4 regions of the Aeromonas sp. FDAARGOS 1416 genome follow, and region 1 is predicted to be linked to each of the others. Evidence: riboswitches for the same ligand, from Rfam matches in the RefSeq annotation. Region 1 holds a riboswitch; each other region holds the start of a gene.
What was found. Region 1 has a riboswitch for cyclic di-GMP ahead of gbpA (N-acetylglucosamine-binding protein GbpA). Riboswitches for the same ligand answer to the same signal wherever they lie in the genome.
Positions count from the first base shown of each region.

Region 2: it holds a riboswitch for cyclic di-GMP, as region 1 does, so the genes downstream of both, I6L46_RS14270 (hypothetical protein) here and gbpA (N-acetylglucosamine-binding protein GbpA) in region 1, are expected to answer to the same signal.
Region 3: it holds a riboswitch for cyclic di-GMP, as region 1 does, so the genes downstream of both, I6L46_RS12200 (glycosyl hydrolase family 18 protein) here and gbpA (N-acetylglucosamine-binding protein GbpA) in region 1, are expected to answer to the same signal.
Region 4: it holds a riboswitch for cyclic di-GMP, as region 1 does, so the genes downstream of both, I6L46_RS12195 (glycosyl hydrolase family 18 protein) here and gbpA (N-acetylglucosamine-binding protein GbpA) in region 1, are expected to answer to the same signal.

Region 1 covers NZ_CP077301.1:4,280,058-4,287,407, forward strand. The annotation lists gene I6L46_RS19525 (amino acid ABC transporter permease) at 1-621, shown strand, start outside; partial or broken gene I6L46_RS19530 (amino acid ABC transporter ATP-binding protein) at 618-1,380, shown strand; gene I6L46_RS19535 (transporter substrate-binding domain-containing protein) at 1,377-2,213, shown strand; gene gbpA (N-acetylglucosamine-binding protein GbpA) at 2,364-3,785, opposite strand; cyclic di-GMP riboswitch class I at 3,851-3,936, opposite strand; gene I6L46_RS19545 (methyl-accepting chemotaxis protein) at 4,202-5,884, opposite strand; gene I6L46_RS19550 (M3 family metallopeptidase) at 6,161-7,350, shown strand, end outside.
Region 2 covers NZ_CP077301.1:3,177,131-3,184,480, reverse strand. The annotation lists gene I6L46_RS14280 (vancomycin high temperature exclusion protein) at 1-377, opposite strand, end outside; gene I6L46_RS14275 (collagenase) at 565-3,324, opposite strand; gene I6L46_RS14270 (hypothetical protein) at 3,795-4,112, opposite strand; cyclic di-GMP riboswitch class I at 4,204-4,290, opposite strand; gene I6L46_RS14265 (fimbrial protein) at 5,258-5,800, shown strand; gene I6L46_RS14260 (hypothetical protein) at 5,900-6,289, shown strand; gene I6L46_RS14255 (fimbria/pilus outer membrane usher protein) at 6,357-7,350, shown strand, end outside.
Region 3 covers NZ_CP077301.1:2,740,098-2,747,447, reverse strand. The annotation lists gene I6L46_RS12225 (3-phenylpropionate MFS transporter) at 1-1,010, shown strand, start outside; partial or broken gene I6L46_RS12220 (hypothetical protein) at 1,088-1,552, opposite strand; gene I6L46_RS12215 (helix-turn-helix transcriptional regulator) at 1,633-1,842, opposite strand; gene I6L46_RS12210 (DUF2975 domain-containing protein) at 1,850-2,398, opposite strand; gene I6L46_RS12205 (PAS domain-containing hybrid sensor histidine kinase/response regulator) at 2,614-6,069, shown strand; cyclic di-GMP riboswitch class I at 6,304-6,391, shown strand; gene I6L46_RS12200 (glycosyl hydrolase family 18 protein) at 6,494-7,350, shown strand, end outside.
Region 4 covers NZ_CP077301.1:2,731,695-2,739,044, forward strand. The annotation lists gene I6L46_RS12185 (glycoside hydrolase family 19 protein) at 1-113, opposite strand, end outside; gene I6L46_RS12190 (M66 family metalloprotease) at 193-3,174, opposite strand; gene I6L46_RS12195 (glycosyl hydrolase family 18 protein) at 3,248-5,860, opposite strand; cyclic di-GMP riboswitch class I at 5,960-6,047, opposite strand; gene I6L46_RS12200 (glycosyl hydrolase family 18 protein) at 6,666-7,350, opposite strand, start outside.

The DNA.
Region 1 (7,350 bases):
CTGCTAGCGGTGGGCGCAGGCCAGACCCTCGCTATCTCGCTGCTGGCCATCCTGTTTGCCACCCTCGGCGGTGTCGCTTACGGCGTGTTGGCACAACAGGGCGGCCGGTTGGTGCGGGGTCTGCTGCGGCTTTATCTCGAGCTGTTTCGGGTAGTGCCGGTGCTGGTGTGGCTCTATCTCTTTTTCTTCGGGTTGCCGATCTTTGTCGGCCTCGATATTCCGGCCTTCTGGTGCGCCGTGCTGGTACTCGCCCTCTGGGGCGCCAGCGAGGTGGGAGAGGTGGTGCGCGGTGGCCTCAACTCCCTCGCCCGTGGTCAGCAGGAGGCCGGGTTGGCGCTCGGGCTCTCGACCTGGCAGCTCTATCGCCATGTGTTGCTGCCGCAGGCGTTGCAGCGGCTGACACCGCCGACCATCAACACCTACACCCGCATCATCAAGACCAGTTCGCTGGCGGTGCTGATCGGGGTGGTGGAGGTGATCAAGGTGGGCCAGCAGATCATCGAGCGCACCTATGGCTCGCTGCTTATTTACGGTCTGCTGTTTCTGTTCTTTTTTCTGGTCTGCTATCCGCTCTCGCTCGCCTCGCGCCGGCTGGAGCAACAATGGGGTAATGCGGTATGACACCTCTGCTTGAACTCGGTTCTGTCAGTAAACAGTTCGGCCCAAATCTGGTGCTGGATCGGATCAGCCTCAGCGTGCGCGCCGGGGAGGTGATCGTCATCCTGGGGCCGAGCGGCTGCGGCAAGAGCACATTGCTGCGCACTCTCAACGGGCTCGAACCCATTCAGGGGGGGCGAGATCCGCTTCGATGGTGTGCTGCTGGATGGTGCCACCGACTGGCAGCGGGTGCGCCAGCGGATCGGCATGGTGTTCCAGAGCTATCACCTCTTCCCCAACCTGACGGTGCTGGAAAACGTGCTGCTTGGCCCCCTGCAGGTGCAAAAGCGGGAGCGGGCAGAGGCGCTGCTGCAAGCCGAGCAGCTGCTGACCCGCATCGGCCTGTGGGAGCGGCGCCATGACTATCCGCGCCAGCTCTCCGGCGGCCAGCAGCAGCGCATCGCCATCGTGCGGGCGCTGTGCATGAACCCGCAGGTGATGCTGTTTGACGAGGTAACCGCCGCCCTCGACCCCGAGATGGTGCAGGAGGTGCTGGAGGTGATCCGCGATCTCGCCGGCAGCGGCATGACCCTGCTCATCGTCACCCACGAGCTGGCCTTCGCCCGGGCGGTGGCGGATCGCATCGTCTTCATGGATGGCGGCCACATTCTGGAGCAGGCCGCCCCCCACCAATTTTTCGACAATCCCAGGAGCCAGCGTGCGCGCCAGTTCCTCGCCAAGTTTTCTTATACAAATGTCATCAAACGAAAGGAGTCAGCATGAAAAAAATCACCTCGGTTCTGCTTAGTGCCTTATTGGGACTGGGTATCGCCAGTGGCGCCGCCCATGCGGCGGACGGTTCCCTCGACAAGATCAAGGCGCGGGACAAGCTCATCGTCGGCGTCTTCACCGACAAACCGCCGTTTGGCTACGTGGACGAGAAGGGGAACTACGTCGGTTTTGACACCGATCTCGGCCGCCGCTTCGCCAAGGATCTGCTGGGGGACGAGAACAAGATCGAGTTCGTGGCGGTGGAGCCTGCCAGCCGCATCCCCTTCCTGCAGAGCGACAAGGTGGATCTTATCCTCGCCAATATGACGGTGACCACGGAGCGGCGCGAGGTGGTGGATTTCACCAACCCGAACCTGCGAGTGGCGGTACAGGTGCTGGTGCCGGAAGGGAGTCCGGCCAAGAAGCTCGACGATCTGGCCAGCAAGACCCTGATCGTGACCACCGGCACCACAGCCGACATCTGGCTGACCCGCAACCACCCGGAGTGGAAGGTACTCAAGTTCGAGAAGAACACCGAATCTTTGCAGGCGCTGGCCCAGGGCCGTGGTGACGCCTATGCCCAGGACAACCTGGTACTGTTCAGCTGGGCCAAGGAGAACCCGGGCTATCGGGTACTGCCCGAAAAACTGGGCTCGGAAGATCCCATCGCCCCGGCGGTGAAGAAGGGCAATATCGAGCTGCGTGACTGGGTCAACGACCGTCTCGCCAAGCTGGGTGAGGAGAAGTACCTGCTGAAACTCTATGACCAGTATGTGCGTGACAAGCTGAGCCCTGATACCGATCCGAATGATGTGATTGTCGAAGGAGGAAAATGGCAGGGTTAATGGACAAACCCTGTTTTGAAGAGTGTGTTGAGTGTGTGAAGTAAGTGAAGAGTGAGGTCTTGGTTCCGTTGGTATGCAAACCGCAAGGTTTGATTTTTCCGGGCGTCCCCTGCTAGAGAGGACGCCCTTTTTTATGTGCCCAAGCGTGGGTTAGTGCACTTCATCCCACGCCATTTGCCAGTGGGAGCCGATGCCCGGCTCGTACTGGGTGGCGGTGGTGGTCCACTGCTGGCAGTAGCCGCTGTAGGGGAAGGGCTTGCACTGATAGACCTTGCCATTTTTCGGCTGCTGCACCTTGGTTCCGGCGGTGTAGGACTTGATGTTGTTCGGGAAGACGAAGTCATATTCGCCGCTGCTCTGCTCCTTGAACATCAGATCCATGGTCTGCTGGATGGTCTCGCCGCCCGCTTTCGGGGTGGCCTTGATCACCAGCTGGTGGTGACCTGCCTTGAGCCCTTCCAGCGCCATGGTGAAGGTGTGGCTGCTGTCCTTGATGTCGGCACTGCTTTCACCCTTGGCCACGCCGCCGTGGTCATAGAGGGTGTTGGATACGGTCAGATCGCCCTGTGCGGTGACGGTGAAATCGAGGGTTGCCTTGCCGTTGTCCAGCACATAGTCGCTGGCCAGACCGCTGACGCTGATACTGTCCACCACCGGCGGTTGCTGCTGTTGCAGGTCAATCTCGACCCGCTTCAGTTTGCTGTCTCGATGCAGATAGACGGGGTTCATACCGTAGACCGGATTGAACTGGCCATCGGCTCCTTGCTGACCGGCGCGGATCAGGCTCTGCTCGGCGTTGATCTTGCTGGCGAGGGCATGGGCCCAGTTGTTCTTCTGGCCCTGTTCGGCAGTGGTGATGGTCAGCACGGTTTGCAGATCGGGGCGCTCGCCGTTGGCATCGAATACCCGGGTCATCGCCTTGTCGCCTGCCGCGAGGTCGATGGAGGGGTAGATGGTGCCGGACTGGCTCCACTCCAGCGGCGGCTGACTACCATCTTTGAACTTGGCATCGATGATGTTGTAGAAGCTGTTGCTGGTGTCGCCCACTTCCCACACGCCGAGGATCAACTGATAACCGGTGCGCTCCGGCAGGATGCAGTTGTGGGTTACCTGCTTGGGCGGCTGCACCATGTTGCCGTCGATGACGCAGAAGGGGGTCAGGTCGAACGAGGCGCGGGTGAGCGGCTGGTTGGGGTTCCAGTTCTGCTTGGTGAGGTAGTAGCGCCAGTTGCGGGTGACGTGGTTTGCGGTGAAGGTCCAGCTGATGGCGAAGGGGCCGGGCTGTACTTCACGTTTGGTCCAGCGGTCGCTGGTCTGGATGTTCAGCTCGCTCCAGCGCGGGCTGCCCGCCGAGGCGATTTGACCATCCTGCGGGCCGCTCTGCGGGAAGCCGGAAGGGCCCTCCACGCTCTGGGGTTCCCACTGCACGCCGCCACACTGGCTGTTGCCGCCGGTTTTGCACAGATAGTTGCGGCTCTCTGGCTGGCTGATGTAGCCATGAGCCAGGGCGCTGCCGCTGGCCAGCAGAGCCAGCACCGCTGCGATGTGATTGAGTTGGATTTTTGCTGCCATACATTCCTCTGTTCGACAGATGTGGGCAGTCAGTTGGCCTGGGGATTCCCCGATACACACTTGCGTGTAGCAACCCCGCTATCCTGGACAAAACGTCTGTAGACCGGAGGCTTTGCGTCCCGACCTTTCGGTCAGTTTGCCAAATGACTAGATGATTAGTGATGGGCCAAATGTTCGGCCATCACCATTGTGCACTGCATTGATTAATTATTTGAAGTTAAATGTTTAAATGCACCATTCAATGGCGCGAAAATCATTCTAACTGGCTGTTTTTAAATTGTTCTCTTATCTGTGAATGGCACCGATCAACGTTGAATATGCCGATAAGATGCATGTTGATTGCGTGTTGCTGACGTAAAAAAAACCTGCCAGCTTGGCTGGCAGGTTGGGTGACAAGGCGACACGGATTGACGCCATCAATGACGGGCGCGCTGCTCTCCGGAGGGGGGAGATACGGGAGCCATCATTGGCGCTGCAGCTGACTCCTTGCCCAGTTTGAACACCGCAAGTCGCTCATCCAGACTGCGGGAGAGACCGGCCAGCAACTCGCTCTCCTGCGCCAGTTGCGAGGCGGACTGGGACATCTCCAGCGCCGAGTCGTTGATGCCGCTGACGTTGCGGTTCATATCCTCGGCCACCATGCTCTGCTGCTCGGCGGCTGTAGCGATCTGGGTTGCCATGTCGCTCACATGCTGGATGTGGTTGACGATCAGGGTGAGATCCTGCCCCGCCTGCTGGGACTGGTTGACGCTGCTCTCTGCCAGTTTGCGGCTGGTATCCATAGCATTGGCTGCACTGACGGCCCGTTGCTGCAGCTGGGCAATGGTGCTCTGGATCTCTTCGGTGGATTGGCGAGTGCGGCTGGCCAGCTGGCGCACCTCGTCGGCCACCACGGCAAAGCCACGGCCCTGCTCACCGGCACGGGCTGCCTCGATGGCGGCGTTGAGGGCCAGCAGGTTGGTCTGCTCCGAAATGGCGCTGATGACAGCGGTCACTTCGCTGATCTGCATCACCCCCTCCTTGAGCTGGTTGACCTGTTGGGTGGCCTGCTCCACCTCGGTGGCCAGCGCCTTGATACCATGTACGCTGGCATGAACGTCACGGTTGCCGAGCCCGGCTTCTCCGGTCGCTTCCTGGGTATCCCGCGCGGTATTTTCGGCATGCCCGGCCACATCGGAGATGGTGGCGCTCATCTCGTTCATGGCGGTAGCGAGCTGGGCCAGCTGATCCCGCTGGCTGGTCACCGCCTGATTGGTCTGCTCGGCAGAGGCGGCGATGCGCAGGGCGGCATCGGCCACGTTGCGGGCTCCCTGACTTGCCTCCAGCAGCGCGTGACGGATGGCATCGAGACTCTGGTTGGTGCAGCGGGCGACTACGCCCAACTCATCCTTGCCCTGTACCGGGATGCTCACCACCAGATCCCCCTTGGCGACCCGCTGCATGGCGTTGTTGATCTGGCTGAGGGGGGAGACGATGGAGTGGGTGATGCGCCAGCCCAGCAGCCCCATCAGCAGGATCACGATGGCGGTGGCGGTACCCATCTTCATGTACTGGGCCCAGATGGTCTGCTGAATATCCTGCAGCAGCATGCCGGAACCGAGGATCCAGCCCCAAGGCTGATAGCCGGAGACCATGGATAGCTTGTCGGCGGTTTCGCCCGATGGGCCTGTCCAGACATATTGCAGAGTGCCCTGTTTGCCCCCTTTGGCGATATCCACCATCTGATACCAGAACTGCCCGGCGGTGGCGGCGCCCCCTTCACCCATCTTCTGGCCGACCAGTTCGGGGCGGATGGGGTGAACCACCATGGTGCGGTTCTCGTCGATGACGAACAAATAGTTGTTGCCATCAAAGCGGGTGTTGGTCAGCAGCTTGCGCGCCTCCTGCTGAGCCTGCTCTGCCGGCAGGGTGCTGGCCAGAAACTGGATCTGGCTCATGGCCTGCTCCAGTACCGCATTGAGCCGCGCCTCTCGCTCACTCATCAGATTGCGCTGGAGCGCGTTGGCCGAGATAAGCAGCAGCGAGACAAAACCGACAAACGCCAGTGCGAGCAGCAAGATCAATTTGCGGCTCACGGTAATATCACCGAGCTTGAACATGACTAAACCCTCATTTCCCTGTTGATTTTATGTGGCTCTGTACCGCGGCAGCCAGTTCGTAAGAGTTAACAACTCATTTACTTTCAGTCTCTTGCCGACCTTTCTCAAATGAGCGTTTTAACATCAGTATAGTCAGCAGACAGCAACCCCCACTTTTTGGTAGCGTGTTGATGCGCATCCCTGCGCAATTTTTGCCAAAGAGTGTGAATGGTTTGGCACTTCGTTAAAAAAAGGAGTGGGCCCCGCTGCGGGTGACCCCATAACAAGAGGGAATTTATGAGTTCCATTGCCAGGAATTACTTCAACCAGCTCAACGCCGACTACCTGCAGGTGCACAGGCGCAAGGAGGATCTCTTCTGGTCCACCTATATGGGCACCAGCGACGATCAGGCCGGTTTCACCGCGGCCGAGCAGGCCTACAAGGCCTTTTGTGCCAATCCGGCCCGTCTGCCCGAATTGCGGGAGATGTTGGCGCAGGCCGACGAGGATGATCTCAAGCGCGGCCTGCAAGGCTGGATCGCCTTCTTCGAGTGCAATGTGATTGAAGATCCCGCCGCATCCGCCCTGATGGATGAGCTGGTAGCTGCCGAGGCGGATCTGTTTGCCCGCCGCAAAGGTCTGAAACTGACCCTGCTGGATGAGCAGGGCCAGCAGGTGGTTGGCAGCCTGCCCGCCGCCAGCACCTCGCTGGCCGCCAGCCCGAACGAGGCGGTGCGCCAAAGCGCTATCGCCATGTTCCACACCCTGGAGCAGTGGGTGGTCGGCAACGGCTTTCTCGAGGTGGTGGCGCTGCGCAACCGCTTTGCCCGCGCCATGGGCTATCGCGACTACTTCGCCTATAAGGTGCGCAAGAACGAACAGATGAGCCCGGATCAGCTGTTCGCCATCCTTGACGACTTTATTGCCCGCACCGACGCCCGGTTGCAGCAGAGTCTGGCAGAGCTGAAGGTCGCCAAGGGGGAGGCGGCCCTGCTGCCCCATAACCTGCGTTACTTCGTCAGTGGCGACGTGACCCGCCAGCTCGACCCCTATGTGCCCTTCTCGCGGGCGCTGCGGGACTGGGTCGAGAGCTTCCGTAGGATCGGCATCCAGTATCGCGGTGCGACCCTCACCCTGGACTTGCTGACCCGGGAGGGGAAATACGAGAACGGCTTCTGCCACGGCCCGGTACCGAGCTTCTTCCAGCAGGGTGAGTGGATACCTGCGGTGGTCAACTTCACCAGCCTGGCCGATCCGGCGCAGGTGGGCAGCGGCTGGAGTGGCCTCAACACCCTGTTCCACGAGGGGGGCCACGCTGCGCACTTTGCCAATGTCACCGGCAATGCCCCCTGCTTCTCCCAGGAGTTCCCGCCCACCTCCATGGCTTATGCCGAGACCCAGTCGATGTTCTGTGACAGCCTGCTGGACGATGCCGACTGGCTCAAACGCTACGCCAGAAATGCGGCAGGAGAGGCGATCCCCGATGC
Region 2 (7,350 bases), 1.1 Mb from region 1:
CGGAATCCGGCGAAATCCATATAGATGGCGGAGGCGGGGATGCCCGCCTTGATCAGGGCGCGGCGCATCTGGCGTGGCTCGTTGTACTGCACGGTAGCGTTGTCACCGGAGACGATGATGAAGTCCACCTTGGCATTGTTATAGAGCTCGGCCGCCGCCTTGATGCGGTATTTGAAGTAGTGGTTGGGGCCGCCACCGGAGAGATATTTGGAGGTACCCAGCACCACCGCAACCCGGTTGTAGGGCACCTTGTCCACCTGATCGTAGGTGTAGTGACGGGCATCCGAGACGATCCACTCGCTGTAGCCCAGCAGCATGGCAATCAGGGCCAGCAGCAAAACGAGGCAGGCGAGGAGGATCTTGGCAAACTTCTTCATGCGCGGTGCGGTCAGGGTCTGAAGTTGGGAGTGGCTATCGGCATTCTATTACAACTCGGCCGCTGGCGTCAGGCTTGATAACGGGCGGGCACCTCATTCGGGCAGAGGTTGTCGCAGCAGAGGCTGGGAGAGCGGGAGGATAAAGTGAGGGGCTGCGGCGGCAGCCCCTCTGTTGGGTGAAGGTCTATCAGTGGGCGGAGTCGTTACCCTTGCAGGCGTCTGACTCCTTGTTGGCTTGCCACCAGGGCAGCAGATCCCGGGCGAGCCACGCCTGATAGGCGTCGCTGTCGTTGGCGATCAGGCGGTCCAACTCCCCTTCGAAGTCGCTCATCGCCTGCTGCCGATCCGGATTGCGCAGCGCTTGTGCCAGCGCCAGCCAGCTGGCGCCGCGACCGGTATCGTTGAGGAAGCGGTGCACGGTATAGGACCAGGAGTAGACCATCTCGCCACCCTGCTCGTAGTCAAGGTGGAGGATAGCCGCCAGTGTCGGGCGCTGGTTGGCGGGGCGGTTTGCCACGTTATCCAGACCCCGGGCAAAGCACTGGCCGTGGGCGATGTACTCTGCAATCCCCTCGGCCCACCAGGTGGTGCGGTTGAGTGGATAGTGGCCGAAGCTGCCGTACTGGTTGAAGCGGCCATCCAGATAGTGAACGTACTCGTGGCGCAGGTTCCACACCTGGAAGGCAGGGCGTTTCCACTCCGCCTCATAGGCGAAGAAGCGGGCCTGATTGCCGGGGCGAGCCGGATCCCCCTCGATATAGATGCCGCCATTGTCGGTGGAGACGCCAAATAGCGCGCTGCCGTAGCGGCCCCAGTCGGCGGAGGAGTTGAAGATCACCAGTTCCAGCGCTTCGTTGTGATCATCGGCCACCGGTTGCCAGCCAGTCTCCATCTGCTGGTGGAAGCGCTGCTCTTCATCACCCAGCTCGCGGCAGATCCCTTCGGCCTGAGCCTGAGTCAGATCCTGGGCGCGCAGACGCAGGGTGGGCGAGCAGGTGTGCTCGAACGGCAGAATATCTTCCATGCGGATCGGGGTACAAAGCCCGGCGAACTCGCCGCTGACACAGGCTTCGCTGGTGCGATCCGTGTAGGTGAGGTAGTAGCTGGAGAGGGTCAGGGATACCTCTTCCAGCATGGCGGCCGGATGTTGGCCACCCGGGATCAGCCCCTGCTGGCGCATGATGGCGATGACATCGCGATCCAGCTGTTGGCGATAGGCGATCGCCTTATCCGGGCTGGTGTGATGGAGGTAGCGCATCATCTGGTAGAGGCGGCTGTGGGCATCGAGGATGTTGTTGAAGATAAACAGATCCCGTGAGCCATCGCGCTGTTTCCAGAGGGCCAGCTCGCTCAGGCCCAGTTGCAGCAGGCTCTGGCGCAATGTCGCCTCCTGTTGCAGCACTGCTGCGCTGAAGTCAGCCTGCTGACCGTAAGAGGCGCTCTGATCGACCAGATTGAGCAGCTCGAACAGGCCATCGGCCCAGGGTTTGTGGCCATTGATCTGCGCCGCATGTTGCACCGCATAGCCGAGCGCCTGGTTGAGCTGGGCCAGCATGGGGGCGGCACTCTGGCGGAAGGCTTCCTGTCCCAGCTGCCCCTGGGCGGCCACGCTCCACGCTTCCAGCACGGTTCCGGCCTGATCCTGCGGTTCTGCGCCCAGCAGCAAGGGGTGGTTGAGCAGGTCAATCATGACGCCAGCCAGTGCGCGGGCAACCTGATCGCTCTCCTGCTTGATGCCGCCGTGGTAGTTGTGGGCGCGCACATAGTAGAGCAGCTTGTCCATTGCCGGATGGGTCGGCTGGTTGGCTGCCAGCAGGGCACGCATCCCGCGCACCACCGCCATCAGCTTGGCGTCATCGTGGCCGTAATTCGCCTGCCAGGCAGGGCTGTTCTGGCCGCTCACGTCGGCCACCAGTTTGGCGGCATCGCTGTCGAGCAGATCCACATCGGGTTGCTCTGGCTCGGAGCAGAGACGACCGTTGGCGCGACGACACTCCAGCTGCTCCTCTTTGCTGTCTAGCACGATGGGGCGATTGAGCACCCGACTCTCCTGCCACTCTTTGCTCTCTGGCAGGGGTTGCCACTCGCCGCCAGCGACAGGGTATTGGTAGCCGCTATCTTGCAGCGTTACCTGCACCTCGCTGCCAGCGGGGATCACCTGACGACAGATGCGATAGCGGATGGTGTTGCTCCCCTCCTTGCGCTCCTGCGGCTCATCACACTCCTGCTGAGGCGTGAGCTGATCCAGCTGCCACTGATAACGGCGCCAGACATGGATCTCGCTGACCTGAGCGGCAGCCTGACTGCCTGCCACCGGTTGCAGACGGAAGAAGATCTGCTCCAACCGGCCATCCCGCTCACTCGGGGTCTCTTCAAGTACCTGCAACTGCTGCCAATCCTGCGGCTGATAGTGCCACTCCGGCTCTGCGCAGCGGCCTTGTGCGTTGAGTTCGCAGCGATCCAGCTCCCTTTCGCTCTGACCCAGGATGATGGCTTGCGGCAGCGGCAGACGATCCTGTCGCTGGGCGGTCGGCGTGCCCGCCAGCTGCTCCCAGCGACCCTGCTTGAGGCCATAACCGAAGTCATAACTGCTGGCGGGAATGAGCTTGCCCGCCGGAATCCGATCTTCACAGCGCACGAAGCGGATCTGCCAGCCTGCATCTACCTTGAGCTGCGGCTCGCCACACTGCTGCTCGGCCAGTGCGACGAGATCGCTGCTCTGCCAGTCGAAGCGACGGTAGACCCTAAGCTGCTGGTAAGGAGCATTGCTGCTACGCGCCTTGAGCTCGTAGGTGATCTCGGTGATGCGAGCGGCCAGTTGCCGGCTCGATTCGCCAGTCAGCTGATACTGTCGCCAGTCATTTGGGGAGTAGTTGGCTTGCGCCGAGGATGTAGCCAAAAGCAGGGGGCCTGCCAGCAGCAGCCACCCGGTACCTGAACGGTTCATTTTTATCCCTTTGTTCTTGTTTGTGTATTGTCTTGCGAGTAATCGCAAGGCAATTTACAGGGACTCAAAAGAATATCAATGATTTTTTAAATGACATATAAATCAATGATATAGCGTTGATTTATATGCTTGCTGTTTTTGAACTCCTGCTGCCGTAGTGAGGGCTCACATGCGACTTTATTGAAGAAGTTGTTAGTTGTGTAAAGTGCGTGTCAGATCTCATTTAATCAACACGAGACATGCAGCAAATGACCAGGAAAAGCGAGATGTCCCTGTGGCTTAAGCCACATTATCTGGGCGCATGATGACTGGTGACTCAATCAGCAAAGCCAGCTATTTGTTCGTGAGGAGGCGGGATGAAAAGATATTGGCCGCCTGTATGGGTAGCACAGGCGACCTGATAAGAGTTGCTTTCAACACCACCTGCTCATCTGTTTCGCGCCAATTTCAGCGTCACTACAGATGAGTCATCAGAGATAGCTGACAGTCACGATCGCCATGTTGCTGGCATTGGTCACTTTGTAGCTGATAGTGCTGCTAATTGAGCTGATTTGACCGGCTTGCTGCAAGTGAGCCAAAGGCATGGTTTGCTTGTTCATGCCTGAATAGCAGGTCACGCTGCTGTCAGAAAAATCACATGGAGATTCATAGATAGTGCCAGTAAACGTCACTGAGCCATCAGCCGCAGAAGCTGTGGATGGCAACAAGGCGGTACCAAGCAGCAAGGAGGTGCATACAGAGAAAACTGTCTTGCGAACTAAACGGGAGGCGGTGTGTTGAGCTTTCATATCTATGTCCTTTTCGTCACAGGTGTTGTACGAAAAGGGCAACGCAATCAAAGAGTAATGCCATAAATCGGCAATAACATCACTCTTCTCAGATGGCAGCTCCGCTGTCTTAGGTATCAAAACCCTTAGACCGGTGGCTTTGCGTCCCGACCTTTCGATCGGTTTGCCCTTTACTCTATGTCTAGATGATAACACTCCACTTTGAGAAATCAATCGGCTTAAAAATCATGAGAGATGGATCACAGTTAGTCTGCATAATTAATAACGTATATTTATTTTTTATCTCAAATCATGCCTGTGAATATTGCGGACAAGTCTCTATATTAGCGCGTCATATCTATGATTAATATGTAATGTAGTAGATGTATATTTATGTGTGGGCTGCCAATAATTTGATTACCTGATTACCTGATTACCTGATTACCTGATTACCTGATTACCTGATTACCTGATTACCTGATTACCTGATTACCTGATTACCTGATTACCTGATTACCTGATTACCTGATTACCTGATTACCTGATTACCTGATTACCTGATTACCTGATTACCTGATTACCTGATTACCTGATTACCTGATTACCTGATTACCTCTTTAGGGGGCGGTTTATGAAGTGGTTGATAACTATTGTCAAAAATAGATAGATTATCTTTGTTGTGTTCTTGTTGAAATTTTGTGTGCGACTTTAAATTCATAGTCTGACAATATTGCAACAGATGCCCTTTATATGAACTTTATTTATTTCATGATATCGTTTTATGTTTCATTGTTGGTTTAAGTCGTTGTTTTTTAGGTGTTTATAAAAAAATTTATACAAATCAAAATGTATTTGATGTGCATCAAACGAGTCGTTAATTTGTTCGTCAAGCAAAAGCGGAATGCGGCTTTCTGCACAGACGACAAGGACGTATGTAGTTGTGCAGTTGAGGTGTAGCGGGAACTACCCCTGATGCGGTGTGCTGCTTTTGCTTATTTAAATAAACCTGAAGAGGCACAGTTTATTATTGGCATGACTTCTCATCGGCTTAATGAGAGACGAGCGCCAACAGTTGCTGTGCAGTATATCGCGGCATCACTTAATATCGTGACTCCAGCATGATTGGAGTGATGCAGTACAACACACGTTAATGTAGGTATAAACGAATGAAAGCTAATAAGATTCTGGTTGCTATGGGTGTTGGTTCCATGCTGATGTGCGGCTCCGCTTTTGCTGCTGGTGGTGCCGGTTCCGGTAAAGTCACTTTTAACGGTGAAATCATCAACGCCCCTTGCTCTGTAGCCCCTGAGTCTGTTGACCAGGTAGTTGAAATGGGCCAGATCAGCACCAAAGAGCTGGCCAACGGTGGTGAGTCCAGCTCCAAGCCGTTCAGCATCAAGCTGCTGAACTGTGAAATCTCTGACAAGGAAGATGCCGTCAAGGTGACCTTCAGTGGTGCCAAAGACCCGGTAGACCCCAGCCTGCTGGTGATCGGTGGTGGTGACGCCGCGGGTGCCGGTATCAAGATGACCGCTCCGGGCGGTGCTCCGATCGTACTGGGTACCCCGACTGCCGCCTTCGGCCTGGTCAACGGTGACAACGAGTTGCCCTTTAGCGCCGTGCTGAAAGGCTATGCAAGCCAAGACACCAACCCGCTGAAAGCCGGTGCTTTCACTGCAGTGACCAACTTTACTCTCTCCTACGAGTAATAGAGTGCCTTAACGTGTGACAAGGGTTGTGGTGGTGCGAGCCACCACAACTTCACACATTCTGTTTCCTCACATCGAACCCTAATCATGAAAACTTCAATGATGGCGGCCATGGTGCTGCAACTGGTGATGATGGCGGGATCAGTCCACGCCAACGAACTCACGGATGGACTAGCCGAATCGGGCTGTACGCTGGAGGTGCTGCGCAGTATTCCATTGCAGGCTCAGCAACTGGGCACGCTGAAAATCAGCGGTTGTCAGGTTGACGGGGCAACGGTGGCATCACTGCCTTTTATTTCCATGTCCGTGCGTGGTGCCATGAGCGATGAGCTGGGCATTCTCAATAACGGCCAATATCACAAGGTGTCCGGCGAGCGCTTTATTGTCTCGGATATCGTCAACAGTGATCTGGAATTCAATTTGGGGCTCATGAGCAGTCAGCTGTTTTTCCAAGACAGTACGACGCTGTTAGAACTCAATTATATGTAAGCAAACCAATTGCTTAGTGTAGATACCTCATTACGTGAGACCTTTATGCAATTCCTAGAGTGAAAATATGAGCGTTTCAACATCAGACTCTGTGAGAAAAAAACATTATTCAAAAATGACTTTTATGCTATGCGTGTCCGGCCTGATGGCGGTAGCAAATCACGCATGGGCAGAAACGGAGTTTAATATTGATGCGCTCGATCTGGATGATCGGACCAAGATCGACCTCTCCCAGTTTGCCGACGAAGGCTACATCCTGCCCGGCGACTACTACCTCGAGGTCGAGGTCAACAAGAACAAGCTGCCTCTGCAGAAAATCCCTTTCTACGAGAACGATACTGGCAAGGGAAAGGGCGGGGTGGCCTGCCTGCCGCAAGATGTGATCCCCAAGCTGGCGCTGACCGACGAGGCCATCGCCAAGATCGGTACCTGGCACGATGGCCAGTGTGCCAACCTGCTGGCGCTGGACGGCGTAGTGATCTCGAACGATATCGGTAACGGCTTGCTGCGCATTGCCATCCCTCAGGCGTGGATGAAGTACAGCGATCCCAACTGGATTCCGCCCGAACAATGGGATGAAGGGATCCCGGGGATGATGCTTGATTACAACATTAACGCCCAAGTCAACGAAGGCGATGGTTACTCCAATCGCAACATCAGCAGCTATGGTACGCTGGGGTTCAACTACGGCGCTTGGCGTCTGCGGGGTGACTATCAGGCCAGCTCTTACTGGGGCGACAATGAGCGGACATCGACCGAGTTGAACCGTATCTATGCCTATCGTCCGCTGCCGAACATGGCCGCCAAGCTGACAGTGGGTGAGCAGCAGCTCAACTCCCAGTTAATCGATGGTTTCCGCTATACCGGCGTCAACCTAGCCAATGACGAGCGCATGCTGCCGCCTAGTCTGCAGGGTTATGCGCCGGAAGTGAGCGGTATTGCCAAGACCAACGCCAAGGTCACCATCTCCCAGTCCGGCCGGATCATCTATGAAACCAACGTGCCGGCGGGCCCGTTTCGCATCCAGGGGCTGGACAGCTCGGTGCGCGGCCGTCTCGATG
Region 3 (7,350 bases), 1.5 Mb from region 1:
TCCGCTTTGCCGGCAACCTGATGGTGATGGGGCAGATCAAGGGGGCGGGCCATCTGCTGCCGGTTACCCGGTTGCTCTCCCTGCTCAGTCTGCTGGCGTTTCTCGGCTTCTATCTCAGTCATAACCTCTGGTGGCTGGTGGGTTTGACCCTGCTGGCGAACTTTATCTATCCGACCCTGATGCCAGTGGGGGAGGCGCTGGCGACCCGCATGGTGGTGCAAGCGCACCTCGATTACGGCAAGGTGCGGCTGTGCGGCTCCTTTGCCTTTATCGTCGCCTCTACCCTGGTGGGGGCGCTGGTGGGCAACTTCGGGAGCGACTGGATTTTGCACACCATGGTGGCGGGGCTGGTGCTGATGCTGCTGCTCAGCTGGCTGCCGCTTTATCCGGCGCCACAGGATAGTCAGGGCGAGCGCGCCAAGGCGTCCTTGCTGGCAACCCTGCGCAGCGCGTCGGTGCGCCGTTTCCTGCTGCTGACCGCTTTGCTGCAGGGGAGCCACGCCGCCTATTACGGTTTCAGCGCCATCTACTGGAAGGCGCAAGGGTATAGCGGCACCATCATCGGCTATCTCTGGGCGCTCGGGGTGGTGGCGGAGATCTGCATGTTCGCCGCCGACAAGCGTTTCCTGCAACGCTTTGGCGCCCAGAGTCTCTTTATCGCCGGAGCCATCGGTTGTGTGGTGCGCTGGGTATTGCTGGGTGCTTCGACCGAGTTGTGGGTGCTGGTACTGGGGCAGTTGCTCCACTCGGTGACGTTCGGTATGAGCCATCTGGGGGCGGTGCGTTTCATGACCCGTCAGCTACCGGCCGAGCAGTTGATCCCGACTCAGGCGCTCTATGCGGCCCTTGGCCTCGGCATGACGGTGGCGGCCCTGATGGCACTTTGCGGCGTGCTGTTCGAGCCTCTCGGCGGTGGCATCTTCTTCCTGATGGTGCTGGTGGTCTTGCCGGTCTTCTTCCTGCGGCTGCGCCCCTTTGCGCCGTCTGCGCAAGAGAGTGCTCCAGCCTGATATTTGTCTATTTGAATCATCACCTAACAAAAGGGAGAGCCACGGCTCTCCCTTTTTTGTTGCTGCGGTTTGCGGCGTTACTGCTGCTCGCCAAGATAGAGGCGGCTGAGACGGCGCCAGGTATCCGAGCCGATGGTGCCGGCAAGCAGCTCATTGGAGGCGGCATCAAAGCGTCCATCCGGCAGCCAGCCCAGTTGGGGCAGCAGTTGCGCCAGCGTCACGTCATTGTGTTGCAGTTCCCGCTCCAGCGCTTCCCAGAAGGCGCTCCCCTTGACGTAAAAGAGCGGGTAGTAGGAGCGATCGCCCGCCAGCACCTCGCGAGCTGCCCGATAGAGGCCGCTCTCGCGATGGGGCATCTGTTTGCCCCGCTCGGCCAGCTCATTGACCGCCGTGACCTGATGCAGCCGAAAGCGGCGCAGCGCCTTGATGGCGAGGTACTCGGCGAGGCTCTCGTTGACCCAGGTGGGTTGTGGAGCAGAGTGGCGAGCGCTGAGGATATGCACCGCCTCGTGGGCCGAGGTGCGCAGCAGGCGCAAGGGGGCCGCTCGCGTCATTGCCAGCGCAGGCCCACAGCGGCAGCAGCCACAGGGCAAACAGGGTGATATGACGACTCATAAGGGGGTTAGCGCTCCTGCTCGTAGCCCAGCAGATCGCCGGGCTGGCATTTGAGTTCACGGCAGATGGCCTCCAGGGTGGAGAAGCGCACCGCCTTGGCGTGGCCATTCTTGAGGATCGAGAGGTTGGCCTCGGTGATGTCGATGCGCTGGGCCAGCTCGCGGGCGGTCATTTTGCGCTCGGCCAGCAGGGCATCGAGTCGGATGATAATGGGCATACGTTCCTCACACCGTCAGTTGCTGTTCATCGGCCAGCAGTTTGGCCTCGCGCATGACCAGTGCCAGCGCCAGTACGATCAGTCCCGCCAGCAGTACCCGAAAATCGGAGGTACTCAGCGCTATGGTACCGAGTACTTCCGGGCCTCTCATGGTGAGCACCGTATCCAGCAAGGGGGTCAGGATCAATTCGACCAGGAAGGTTGTACAGAGCAGCAGTCCGATCTGCCGATAGCGGCGGATCTGCTCGAAGGTGAAGAGCAGACCGGCGCGGTAGCCGCGAAACAGCTGACGCAGTTGCCAGAGCATCATCATAAAGACCAGATCCGGCAACAGCTGCACCAGGGTGCCGAGTAGCCGGGTGGAGAAGTGAAGGGGATAGTCGGCAGGATTGATGCCGGGGCGGCTCAAGATGGTGTTGAGCTTTTCCTGCAGAAAATCGGCACCACCGAAGGGGGTCCACACCTCCAGCAAGGTGATCAAAGGGGTCGCCAGCAGTGCCAGCAGCAGCAGCCATTCGATCAGCATGCTCGAGCGTTCGAGTTTGTTGGAGATCATCTCATTCCTCACTGTGATGGTTTTATCTGAAAGGTAAAGTTTATCGTTTATCAATATTCACATCGGCAATGTTTATTGTTTTGCGATATACAGTCAAGATAAAACTTATTGAAAAACGATAATTTCAATCTGTCCGAAGGGGATGACTTTTGACTGCTGCCTCTCTAGACTGGCGAGGCTGTATACAAAAACTCAACATGGACAAGGAGTTATCGATGCACCAGGGATGGCTGCTGATCGGATTGTCGCTCACCTATCTGGGGCTGCTGTTTCTGATCGCCTTCGTGGCAGACAAGCACAAACGGCACCGTCTCAAGGGACAACCGCTGCTCTACAGCCTGTCGCTGGCGGTCTACTGCACCTCCTGGACCTTCTTCGGCACCGTGGGGCAGGCGAGTGAATCGCCCTGGTCGCCGGTGCCCATCTACCTTGGCCCCATGCTGGTCTTTCTGTTTGGCTGGCGGCTGCTGGCCCGCCTTATTCTGGTGGCCAAGCGCGAGCACATCACCTCCATCGCCGACTTTATCGCCGCCCGTTACGGCAAATCCCAGCGGCTCGCCATGATGATCGCCCTCATCGCCATCATGGGGATCCTCCCTTATCTGGTGTTGCAGCTCAAAGCCATCGTCACCGGGCTGGATCTGCTGATGGTCAACAGCGGCGGCATCAGCCCGACCAGCAATACCAGCGAGCTGGCGCTCGGGGTCACCCTGCTGCTGGCGCTGTTCAGCATCCTGTTCGGTACCCGCCATCTCGATGCCACCGAGCACCACAGGGGGATGGTGGTGGCCATCGCTTTCGAGTCGGTGGTCAAATTGCTGGCCTTTATCGCGGTGGGGGGCTTCGCCCTCTGGCTGATCCTGAGCAAACCGGGCGAGGCTCACGAACAGGTGACCCGCGACTTCTTTGCACAGGTGGTGGCGGTGAGCCCCGGCAACCTGCTGGAGCTTGCCATCTATACGGTGCTGGCGATGTGCGCCGTCATCTGCCTGCCGCGCCAGTTTCATGTGACTGTGGTGGAGAACAATCAGGGGCAGGATCTGCACTGGGCGCGCTGGATCTTCCCGCTCTACCTGTTCGTGATGGGGCTCTTTATCTGGCCGCTGGCACTGGCGGGCAAGCAGTGGGTGGGGGCTGACATGGCCTCCGACACCTATGTGATCAGTCTGCCGATGGCCCTCGGTTTCGATGGCATGGCGATGCTGGCGTTTCTCGGCGGCACCTCGGCGGCCACCGGCATGGTGATCGTCTGCACCATCGCACTGGCGATCATGGTGAGCAACGATCTGGTGCTGCCGGTGCTGCTGCGCCGCTTCTGGCGGCAGGGGCGCGACGAGCGGCTGGTTCGGCTGCTGTTGCAGGTGCGCCGTGGCGCCATCCTGCTGATCTTGCTGGCGGCCTGGGGGCTCTACCTCTGGCTCGGCGATCTCACCAGCTTGTCGCGCATCGGCTATCTCTCCTTTGGCGCGGTGGCCCAGTTTGCGCCAGCCCTGCTGCTCGGTCTCTACTGGCGTCACGGCAATCGCAAGGGGGTCTATCTTGGGTTGAGCCTCGGGGTTAGCCTCTGGTTCGTGACCCTGCTGGTGGAGAGCGGGCTGCTGGCCGGTTCACCGCTGGCCGAGCTGCTGGCGCCGCCGGACTGGCCCGCGTTTCGCGAGCTGAGTCTCGGGGCCTGGTGCATCTTCCTGAGCCTGCTCTTCAACCTGCTCGGCTATGTGGCAGGCTCGCTGCTGTCGCGCCCTGCGGTGAGCGAGCGGCTGCAAGCGGCCAACTTTGTCGGCAAGCCGAGCCGCGATACCGCCGCCCTCTATCAGGCGCGGGTCTCGGTCAAGGAGCTGGAGATGCTGGCGGCTCGTTTTGTCGGCTCAAGCCGGGTCAAGCGTGCCTTTGGTCGCTTCGCCGGAGAGCGGGGCGGCACCCTTGCGCCCCAGATGCAGGCTTCGGCCGAGCTGATTGCCCACACCGAGCGGCTGCTGGCGGGGGTGTTTGGTACCTCGTCGGCACGGTTGGTGCTCGCCTCGGCCCTGCAGGGGCGCAACATGCAGCTCGAGGAGATCGCCACCATAGTCGATGAGGCCTCCGACGTGTTTCGCTTCAACCGCGGCCTGCTGCAGGGGGCGATCGAGCATATCGGACAGGGGATCTCGGTGGTGGACAGGGAGCTTCGGCTGGTGGCCTGGAACCGCCGTTACATCGAGCTGTTCCACTATCCGCCCGGGCTTATTCAGGCAGGGCGTCCTATTGAAGAGATCATCCGCTACAACGCCCAGCAGGGGCTCTGTGGCTCCGGTGATATCGAGGATCATGTGGCGCGGCGGGTCGCCTTTATGAAGCGCGGTAGCGCCCATATCTCGGCGCGGGAGCGTCCGGACGGGCGGGTGATCGAGATGCAGGGCAATCCCATGCCGGCCGGTGGTTTCGTCATGACCTTTACCGACATCACGCCGTTTCGTGATGCCGAACGGGTGCTGCGTGAAGCCAACGAGCATCTGGAGGCGCGGGTCGCCGAGCGTACCCGCGAGCTCTCTGAACTCAACCGCCAGCTGCTGCTGGTCAACCAGCAGGTGGAGCGGGCCAATCAATCCAAGAGCCGTTTTCTGGCGGCGGTCAGCCACGATCTGACCCAGCCCCTCAACGCGGCCAAGCTGTTTACCTCCTCCCTGCTGGAGATGCTGCCGGCAGAAGAGGAGCCTGCCCGCATCGCCCGTCATATCGACGATGCGCTGGGGGCGACCGAGGATCTCATCAGCGATCTGCTCGATATCTCGCGCCTTGAGGCGGGCAAGTTCAAAGCCAAGAAACTCGACTTCGCCCTGCACGAGCTGTTCGACAACCTGAAGGCGGAGTTCGGGGTGCTGGCGCAGGCGGGGGGGATCCACTTCTCGGTGGTGGAGAGCAAGCACGCGGTGCACAGCGATGTGCGCCTGCTGCGCCGGGTGCTGCAGAACTTCCTGACCAATGCGTTTCGCTACAACCCGGGCGGCCGGGTGCTACTTGGTTGCCGCCGGATGGGGGACAAGATCCGCATCGAGGTATGGGACAACGGCCCCGGCATCCCGCAGGACAAGCAGGAGGCTATTTTTGACGAGTTCTCCCGCCTCGATCACTCCCGCACCGCCAAGGAGCAGGGGCTGGGTCTGGGGCTCGCCATCGCCCGTGGCATCTCGCTGGTGCTCGGTCATCAGCTCACTTTGCAGAGTTGGCCGGGCAAGGGATCGGTCTTTGCGGTGACCCTCAATCTGGCGACCCGGCCGGTCACGGCCCATCAGCTGGCGGCGCCGGTGGTGCGTGACAGCCAGCTGGAAGGTGTAGCCGTGCTCTGTATCGACAACGAGCGGGACATTCTGACCGCCATGAGCACCCTGCTTGGCCGTTGGGGCTGCGAGGTGCGCTGTGCCGTCGATCTGGCCGAAGCCGAGGCGCTGGTGGCACAAGGGTTTGTGCCGAGACTGGTGCTCTCTGACTACCACCTCGACGACGGCAAGACCGGGTTGGAGGCGCTCGCTGCCCTGCAGCGGGTGTGTGGCGACGAGCTGGGAGGCATCATCATCAGTGCCGATCGCAAGAGCGAGTTGCAGGCGCAGATCCGCGAGCGGGGGTATGGCTACATCAGCAAGCCGGTCAAACCACTCAAACTGCGGGCCCTGATGAACAGCCTGCTGATGCGCTAGCCGCAGCCGGGGCGGCTAGCCGTGAACCGGCTCACAAAACCGCGCAATGATCCTGTGACCCGTGGTCATGGATGAATGCCGAAAACAGAGGTTTATTGGCGAAGATCTCTTCATCTTCCTGCGTAATGGCTGCCAGTTACTCTTTTGGCTTGCCACTGTCGGTGAACGCCGACAGTGGCAGACCGGATTGGCTCACTCTATAGTCGGGATGCGATTTTTTGCATCGCAAATGAAGTAACCGAAGGGCAAACCGATCGCAAGATCGGGACGCAAAGCTTCCGGTCCAGGGATGAGCCGTACTTGAGATAGCGGGGCCACCACAGGTTGTTGTGCACCTTTGCCAAGAGGCCGCACTGCCGTCTGCGTTACCTGTCAGGGCGTAGCCCTTTTCGTTGCCAACATAACGAAATAGGGAAATATAAAAATGCTAAGTCCAAAGCCTACCATGCTGGCCCTTGCGGTCGGTCTGTGCTGCGCCTCGTCCGCTTATGCTGCGGCGCCCGGCAAGCCGACCATCGGATGGGGCCCCACCAAGTTTTCCATCGTTGAAGTCGATCAGGCGGCCACTGCCTACAACAATCTGGTCAAGGTAAAGGATGCCGCCGATGTGGAGGTGAACTGGAACCTCTGGAGCGGCGATCTGGGCCAGAGTGCCAAGGTGCTGCTCAATGGTCAGGAGGTGTGGTCCGGCCCCTCGGCCGCGGCGGGCAGCGCCAAATTCAAGGTGAAGAAAGGGGGGCGCTACCAGATGCAGGTGGCGCTGTGCAACGCCGATGGCTGTACCCTCTCTGATGCCAAGGAGATCGTGGTCGCCGATACCGACGGCAGCCATCTGGCGCCACTCAAGGCGCCGCTGCAGGAGAACAACAAGCCCTACGCCAACAAGTCCGGCAAGGTGGTGGGAACTTACTATGTGGAGTGGGGAGTCTATGGCCGCAAGTTTACGGTGGACAAGATCCCGGCCCAGAACCTGACCCATATCCTCTATGGTTTCACCCCCATCTGCGGCGGGGATGGCCTCAACGACAGCCTCAAGGAGATCGAAGGGAGCTTCCAGGCGCTGCAACGGGCGTGCGCCGGCCGGGCCGACTTCAAGGTGGCTATGCACGATCCCTGGGCCGCTATCCAGATGCCGCAAGGCAACCTCACCGCCCATGACGAGCCCTACAAGGGCAACTTTGGCGCCCTGATGGCGCTCAAGCAGGCCTATCCGAACCTCAAGATCCTCCCCTCGGTCGGCGGTTGGACCCTCTCCGACCCCTTCTACTTCCTCGGTGACAA
Region 4 (7,350 bases), 1.5 Mb from region 1:
TTGACCTGGCTGCCGCCCGGATAGGATTTGTTGATGTCGTATGCCTCGGCCGCCCACAGGTGGCCGCTCAGCAGCATGCCGGCAAGCAGAAGGGTGATGCGGTTTTTTTTCATTATTGTTGCTCTCTATGGTTTTGTGGCAAAAGGCGGAGTCCGCCTGAGCAGGCTCCGCCATCTTCATCATGGACTCAACCTAGGGGCAGCTTGCCGCCCCGACATCCAGCCAGACATCGTGCTTGCCCGGCTCGTTGCCTTGAGTCCACCACTTGGCCTTCCACTGACGGCCGTTGTGGTTGGTCAGCTCCCCGCCGTTGTAGGCAACGGTCGCGCTCCAGCCCAGCTCAACCTGACTCGCCAGCGCCCACTGATCGGCGGCGCGGCCCGGTTCATTGCCCTGAGTCCAATACTTGGCACGCCAGACCAGCTGGTTGTGGCTCACCTTGTCACCGCCGTTGTAGACCTTGCTGGCCTGCCATGCGGGAACATTCGCCGCTTCCGGATCTGTGGTGTTGCAAGAGCCGTCGACCACGGGCGCCAGCGTCAGCACGACGCGCCCTTCGCTCTGATGTACCCCATCCGAGACGCTCACACTCAGCTCATGCTGCTCGCTGGTGGTGACTGCCGGCGGCAGCAGACGCAGGTTGGCGCTGGTCTCGCCTTCCGCCTGCCAGCCCGCCGGAAAGTGCCAGCGGTAGCTGAGCGCGTCGCCCTCGGGATCCCTCGCCTCGGCAGTGACGGTCAGCCACTCACCGCCGATGCCGCCGAGCTGCGCCGGTACGGTCACTACCGGAGGCTGGTTCTCAACCACGCCCTGCTCCAGCGGCCGCCCGTTGACGGTAAAGGAGAGCGCCTGCTGCGGTGGCAACAAGCTCTGTTGTACCAGCGTCTGGCCACGGCACTGGATAGTGGCGCGACCGGGCTCGCTGGCGGTGGGCAGGTTGATGTGGAACTTGTTCATGACACTGCTGGCCGCTCTGTGATTGGCCAGCCTGAAGCGCTGTAGACCATCGCGAGTCTCCACCTGCAACTGGCAGTCATTGCCGGACAGGGTGTTGCTGTCATCCGGATAGGTGAAGCCGTAGGCGCCGTGCAGAGCCGGATAGATGTAGCTGCGCAGGGCTCCTTGCGGATCGTAATAGCCCACCAGGGTGGTCACCGGCACGCCGAACTGCTCGGGCTTGCGCGCAACCTTGGTATCGATGGGGGAGACCTCCACCCAGCTCTGGCCATCCGAGGTGAAGCTCTTCTTGAAGCCCCTGCTCACCAGGATATCCTTGCCGTTGATAAAGAGGCGACTGTTGTAACCGGCCCCATGATCGATGGTCAGACTGCGCCCACGGTTGTCCGCAGAGGCAACCGGCACCCGGATATCACGAGTCCAGCGCCCATCCCACATGGCGACCCTGACCAAGCCGTAATCCGCCAGCAGGGCACTTAGCCCGGCCTCGCTCAGGGCATCCATGGGGGCATCGACCCTCTCGATCCCCTCGATTGTGTGCTGATAGGGCTCCATTCTGGACGTCGCACTGTTCCACTTGCTAAAGCCGGTGGCCGAGTTGGCATCGAACACCGCCTTGCTTTCCAGAAAACGCTGGATGATGGCGGCAGAATTGGGGGTATAGAGGGTGAAACGGTTGGCACCGGAGAGAGGGCTGCCACCCGCCATCGCATCGTAGCCAAACTTGCGGCCATCGAACGGTGGCTGGCACTGGCCATCCAGACAGGCATCCTCATTGGTGCGGGTCGGCGAGAAGTTGGGGATGAAACGGTATTTGTCACTGTCCCAGCCCCAGCTGGAGTTGAGCTGATCGGCACTGCGGTGAACCGAGCCACGGAAGCCATCCACATAGTGGCCAAGGCCGAAGTTATGGCCCACTTCGTGGCTGAACTCGTTGCCCAGCGAATCATCCAGCGTGACGATGCCACCGCCGCCGGAGCCACCGTGCACCTGAACCCCATTGGCATATTTGCCGCGGCTGTTGTGCGCCGTCAGCTGAGCCACCACAAAGGGATGGCTCCCCTCCCCTTCACCGGCACTGCTGTTGATGCCGTAGTTGGCATTGTCGATCCCGTGGGAGATAAGCTCCTTGCCGATGCGCTGACGCATGGTGCCGCCATGCCAGCCCCCTTCGCTCGGGTCAAAGTCGGTCAGCAATGTGCCGTTGGGCAGCATCACCTCAGGCAGGGAGAGCGGTGCATACTGACTGACAATCATCCGGCTGGCCGGAATGGTCTGGAAGTATTCGCGATGGGCCTCCTTGTCATTGGCAAAGGCAAAGCGATCCCGTGGCGTGGTGAGCATGCCGATGTCGATGGTGTGCAGCAGCAGCTCGCCGGGGGCGCCGACCTTGATATCACGCAGTTCACCACTGAGATTGCCCTGACGAACGGAGAGGGTCAGTCCGGGCTGGATCCACTCGGCAGGCAGCTCGCCGCTCCAGGTATCCGCTGCATAGGTGATGCGGTTGTTCTCCAGCTCCCCCTCGCGGAACCACTGCCCATTGGCAAACTTGAACTGCAGGGTCTGGCCACGGGAGACGGTCACCTGTCGCTCGCCATAGAAGGCCGTCGAGTTATAACCGGCGCTGGAGCGGATCCGCACCATCTTGCCCTCCAGCTCCGGGCTCACGGGCAGGTAGATATCCCGAACCCAGCGGCCGTCGGCGGTCTGGATCTCCACCAGCGCGCGACCAGTCAGCCGATCCTTGAGGAAGGCGCCGCTCTTGTCGCTCAGTTTGGCCAAATCAGCACTGCTGCTGATGATGGCAGTGCTGCCGCTCTCCGGGATGAAGCTCACTCCGCCTTCGGGAACCCCCGCGAGGTGGTAGACCGTCTCGGGCAACGCCGATGGCGGTGACAGGGTCAGGGTGCCAAGCAGCTTGCCGATGCCGTCGCGGGCCTCCACCGTCATCGGGGTCACCCCGTCGGCCTGGAGCGGTTTCACCAGCAACAGGCTCTTGCGCAGGCTGGTCAGGATGGGTTGGCGATCCCCCTCCTTGGGATGAGACGGCAGGATCTGGCTCTGGGCAAACTGCACACTGGCAGCCAGGCTACCCGCCAGATCGCTTTGCGGTGTCGTGTCATTGAATATCAGGGGCGAGGTGGCGGCAGACAGGGGGCCAGCCGCCAGGGTTGTCATGATGAGGGCAGCGATTCGGGTCACATTTGTGGTCATTGTCGGGTTCTCGTTCATATTGCTACCGGGAATGAGGGGCATGTCGCCATGCCCCGTCATCGGTGAGGAGGCCTCAGTTACAGCTTGCAGCCCCGATATCCAGCCAGACATCGTGCTTGCCCGGCTCATTACCCTGAGTCCACCACTTGGCCTTCCACTGACGGCCGTTGTGGTTGGTGAGATCCCCGCCGTTGTAGGCAACGGCTGCGTTCCAGCCCAGATCAACCTGACTCACCAGCGCCCACTGATCGGCGGCGCGGCTCGGCTCATTACCCTGAGTCCAGTACTTGGCACGCCATACCAGCTGGTTATGGCTCACCTTGTCACCACCGTTGTAGACCTTGCTGGCCTGCCATGCGGGAACGTTGGCTGCTTCCGGATCTGTGGTATTGCAAGAGCCACCCTCACCACCTTCGTTGATTGGCGTGACGGTGAGACGGGTGGCCGCGTTGGCATCGAGTGCGCCATCGGAGACGGTCACTGAAAGGTCATAACCGGTTTCGGTATCCACCGCCGGGCCGGTGACCACCAGGGTGGCACTGTTCTGACCGGTCGCCGTGATACCGGCAGGCACTTGCCATTGATAGATCAGCTCGTCGTCGTTGGGGTCGGATGCCTTGGCGGTGATGGTAACTTGCTTGCCCTCTTCCACCTTGACGCTGGCGGGCAGAGTGACCACCGGAGGCAGGTTGGGCTGCGGCGCCTTGTTGGTCACCACCACCTGATCCCTGGCGGTCAGTTGATGGTCATCGGTCACCGTCAGCTCGAACACCAGATTGATGTCGGCGGACACGGCATCGAGTACAACCCGGGCCTTGGCCTGAGTGGCATCAAGCAGAGCGGCCTGCGGGCCGGAGACCTGCTTCCAGCTGTAGGTCAGAGAGCCTTTTTCCGGATCATAGGAGGCTGAGCCATCCAGCGTCAGGGTAGCCGGGCCGGTCACCGCCACATCGCTGCCTGCGTTAGCCACTGGCGGCTTGTTGGCTGGTGGGGTAACCCCTTCACCGTGACCGAGACCTTCATGCATGGCGTTGAGGATGTCGCCATTGTCGGCATCGATCTCCCAGGAGAAGAGCCCGCCCAGCTTGTTGGCCAGCACGTATTGGCCTTTCGCCTTGACCGAGCGCTCGTCGTCATAGGTGATCAGCTCGCCGGTGGAGGGCTTGAACAGGGTGGCCGCTTCGGCAGTCTCGTCGTAGTTGTACTCCCAGCCTGCGCCCATATGGCTGTTGACGATGTGGCGATAATCCAGCACGCCATCTTCCCAGGTGCCTTTGATCTTGCCGGTGGCGGTGCCGGTGAAGGGATCGTTGCCCTGATATCCGCTCACCCCTTTCCAGCCGCGACCGTAGGCGGCGGCACCGATCACCAGCTTCCCGGAGTCGACCCCCTGCGCCAGCAACTGCTGCACCGCTGCATCAGTGTTGTAGCGCTTGTTGGCCGAGCCGTTGGTGGCCTGATAGAGGTTGGCCTGATGACCCAGGGAGGTATTGCTCCAGGCACCGTTGTAGTCGTAACTCATCACGAAGAGGTGGTCCATGTACTGCTGGGCAGCCTTGTAATCCACATCCTCAATCTTGTCGTAACCGGCACCGATGGCGGAGGTGAGCTGATAGGTGCGACCGGTCTCGGCCTCCAGCTCGTCGAGCATGGCGCGCAGATCCTTCATGATCAGCACATAGGTTTCACCATCTTTGGTCTTGTCCCCCAGATTGGGGTTGGCGCCATCGCCGCCCGGGAACTCATAGTCGATATCGACGCCGTCGAAGAACTTCCAGGTCTGCAGGAACTCTTTGACCGAGGCGACGAACACGTCACGCTTGGCCTTGTCATGCATGAAGAAGAAGGGGTCGGAGAGGGTCCAGCCACCGACGGAGGGGAGGATCTTCAGGTCCGGATAGGCCTGTTTGAGGGCCATCAGATTACCGAAGTTGCCCTTGTAGGGCTCATCCCAGGCGACCAGTGACCCCTGCCCTTTTTGCAGCGCGGCCCAGGGATCGTGAATGGCGACCTGGAAATCCTTGCGCCCGGAGCAGGCACGTTGCAACGCCTGGAAGCTGCCAGAAATCTCTTTGAGGCTGTCGTTGAGGCCATCACCGCCACAGATCGGGGTGAAGCCATAGAGGATATGGGTCAGGTTCTGGGCTGGCAGCTTGTCCACGGTGAAGTTGCGATCATAGACCCCCCACTCCACATAGTAGGTGCCGACCACCTTGCCGGACTTGTTGACATAGGGTTTGTTATTCTCCTGAAGGGCAGGCTTGAGCGGTGCAAGGTGGCTGCCGTCGGTATCGGCGACCACGATCTCCTTGGCATCAGACAGGGTACAGCCATCGCCGTTGCACAGCGCGACCTGCATCTGATAGCGCCCCCCCTTGTGCACCTTGAAGGTGGCGGTACCCGCGGCGGAAGAGGGACCGGACCAGACTTCCTTGCCATCCAGCAGCACCTTGGCACTCTGGCCAATATCGCCGTTCCAGAGATTCCAGGTGACGGTCACATCGGCGCCATCCTTCACCTTGACCAGCTCGTTATAAGCGGTCGCGGACTGGTTGACTTCGACGATGGCAAACTTGGTGGGGCCCCAACCGATGGCGGGTTTGCCGGGAGCTGCCGCATAAGCGGCGGAGGAGGCGAGCAGGGTGCCGACCATCATGGCCAGCAGTGCAGGTTTTGGACTTAGCATATTGCTTTCCTTTTCGTTATGGGAAAAACGAAAGGGCAACGCAACACGACAGGTGACACAAAAACGGCCACCCCTTGGCAAGGGCAGCCTGCATTCTACTGTGGTGGCCCCGCTATCCTAGGTCGCCTTGACCCTTAGACCGGAAGCTTTGCGTCCCGACTTTTCAATCGGTTTGCCCTTGTCACAACATTATTTCTGGCGATAAATAATCGCCGATTGACTGTAGGGTAATTCTGATAAGTAAGCAAATCGGACCATTGCCAGCCCACCAGTTACCAACCCCGACAATTACCCACTTTCAAGAAATTAATGTTTAAAAAACAGCCGGATATGCAGACCTAATCTCATCACCTCCAACCAGATACCTCACACCATTTTTTTGATCCGCATCACACAAAATTGAGAAAAATCAATGAGTAAGAACAATATGCGACAAAAGACCCATCTGTATCGCAACTAATGAATTTATAATCGCCGCTTTGCATGGCCAGCAGGTGTCTTCATGCCCAGCGAATTGCCCTCACGCACCCGGTTATCCAGATACGACAAATTTGTTCGTTTGACGATTTATGCCTTGCCACTGGCCGGGATGATCTGGCTTATCAACAGCCTCAATGGCTGGCAAAGGGCAGCGTGCGGCACAGATGCCAGCTATCGGGGAGAGCATTAATCACTAGGCAAGAGTGAGCACTTTGCAGGGACACGAGAGAAGCTGGGGGAAACCGGTTGGCAGAACCGCCAGAATGTGGAGATGCGGGGAGAAAAAAACGGGGCATGACTGGCATGCCCCGCCACCATTCAATGCTTATTTACAGCTGACGGCTCCCACATCCTGCCAGACGTCGTGTTTGCCGGGCTCATTGCCCTTGGTCCAGTACTGCGCCTTCCACTGACGGCCGTTATGGGTGGTGAGCTCGCCACCGTTGTAGGCCACATTGGCATCCCAACCCAGTTGCACCTTGCTCACCAGCAACCACTGATCCGCAGTGCGGCTCGGCTCGTTGCCCTGGGTCCAGTACTTGGCCTGCCACACCAGCTGGTTGTGGCTCACCTTGTCGCCGCTGTTATAGGTGCTGGCCGCTTTCCAGACTGGCCAGTTGGCCGCATCCGGATCGGTCGCCGTGCAACCACCGCCGCTGCTGGCCGGTTTGACCGTCAGACGGGTTGCCGCACTGGCATCCAGCCCGCCGTCGGAGACAGTGACGCTCAGGTCATAGCCGGTGTCGCTGGTGACGCTCGGGCCGGTGACCACCAGAGTGGCGCTGTTCTGACCCGTTGCGGTGATGCCTGCCGGCACACTCCACTGATAAGTCAACGGATCACCGTTCGGATCGGAGGCGGTCGCCTTGATGGTCACCTGCTTGCCCGCCTCCACAGAGGCCGTAGCAGGTACACTCACCACCGGCGCCAGATTGGCCTGCGGCGCCTTATTGGTGACAACAACCTGATCCTTGGCACTCAACTGCTGGTCATCGGTCACCGTCAGCTCG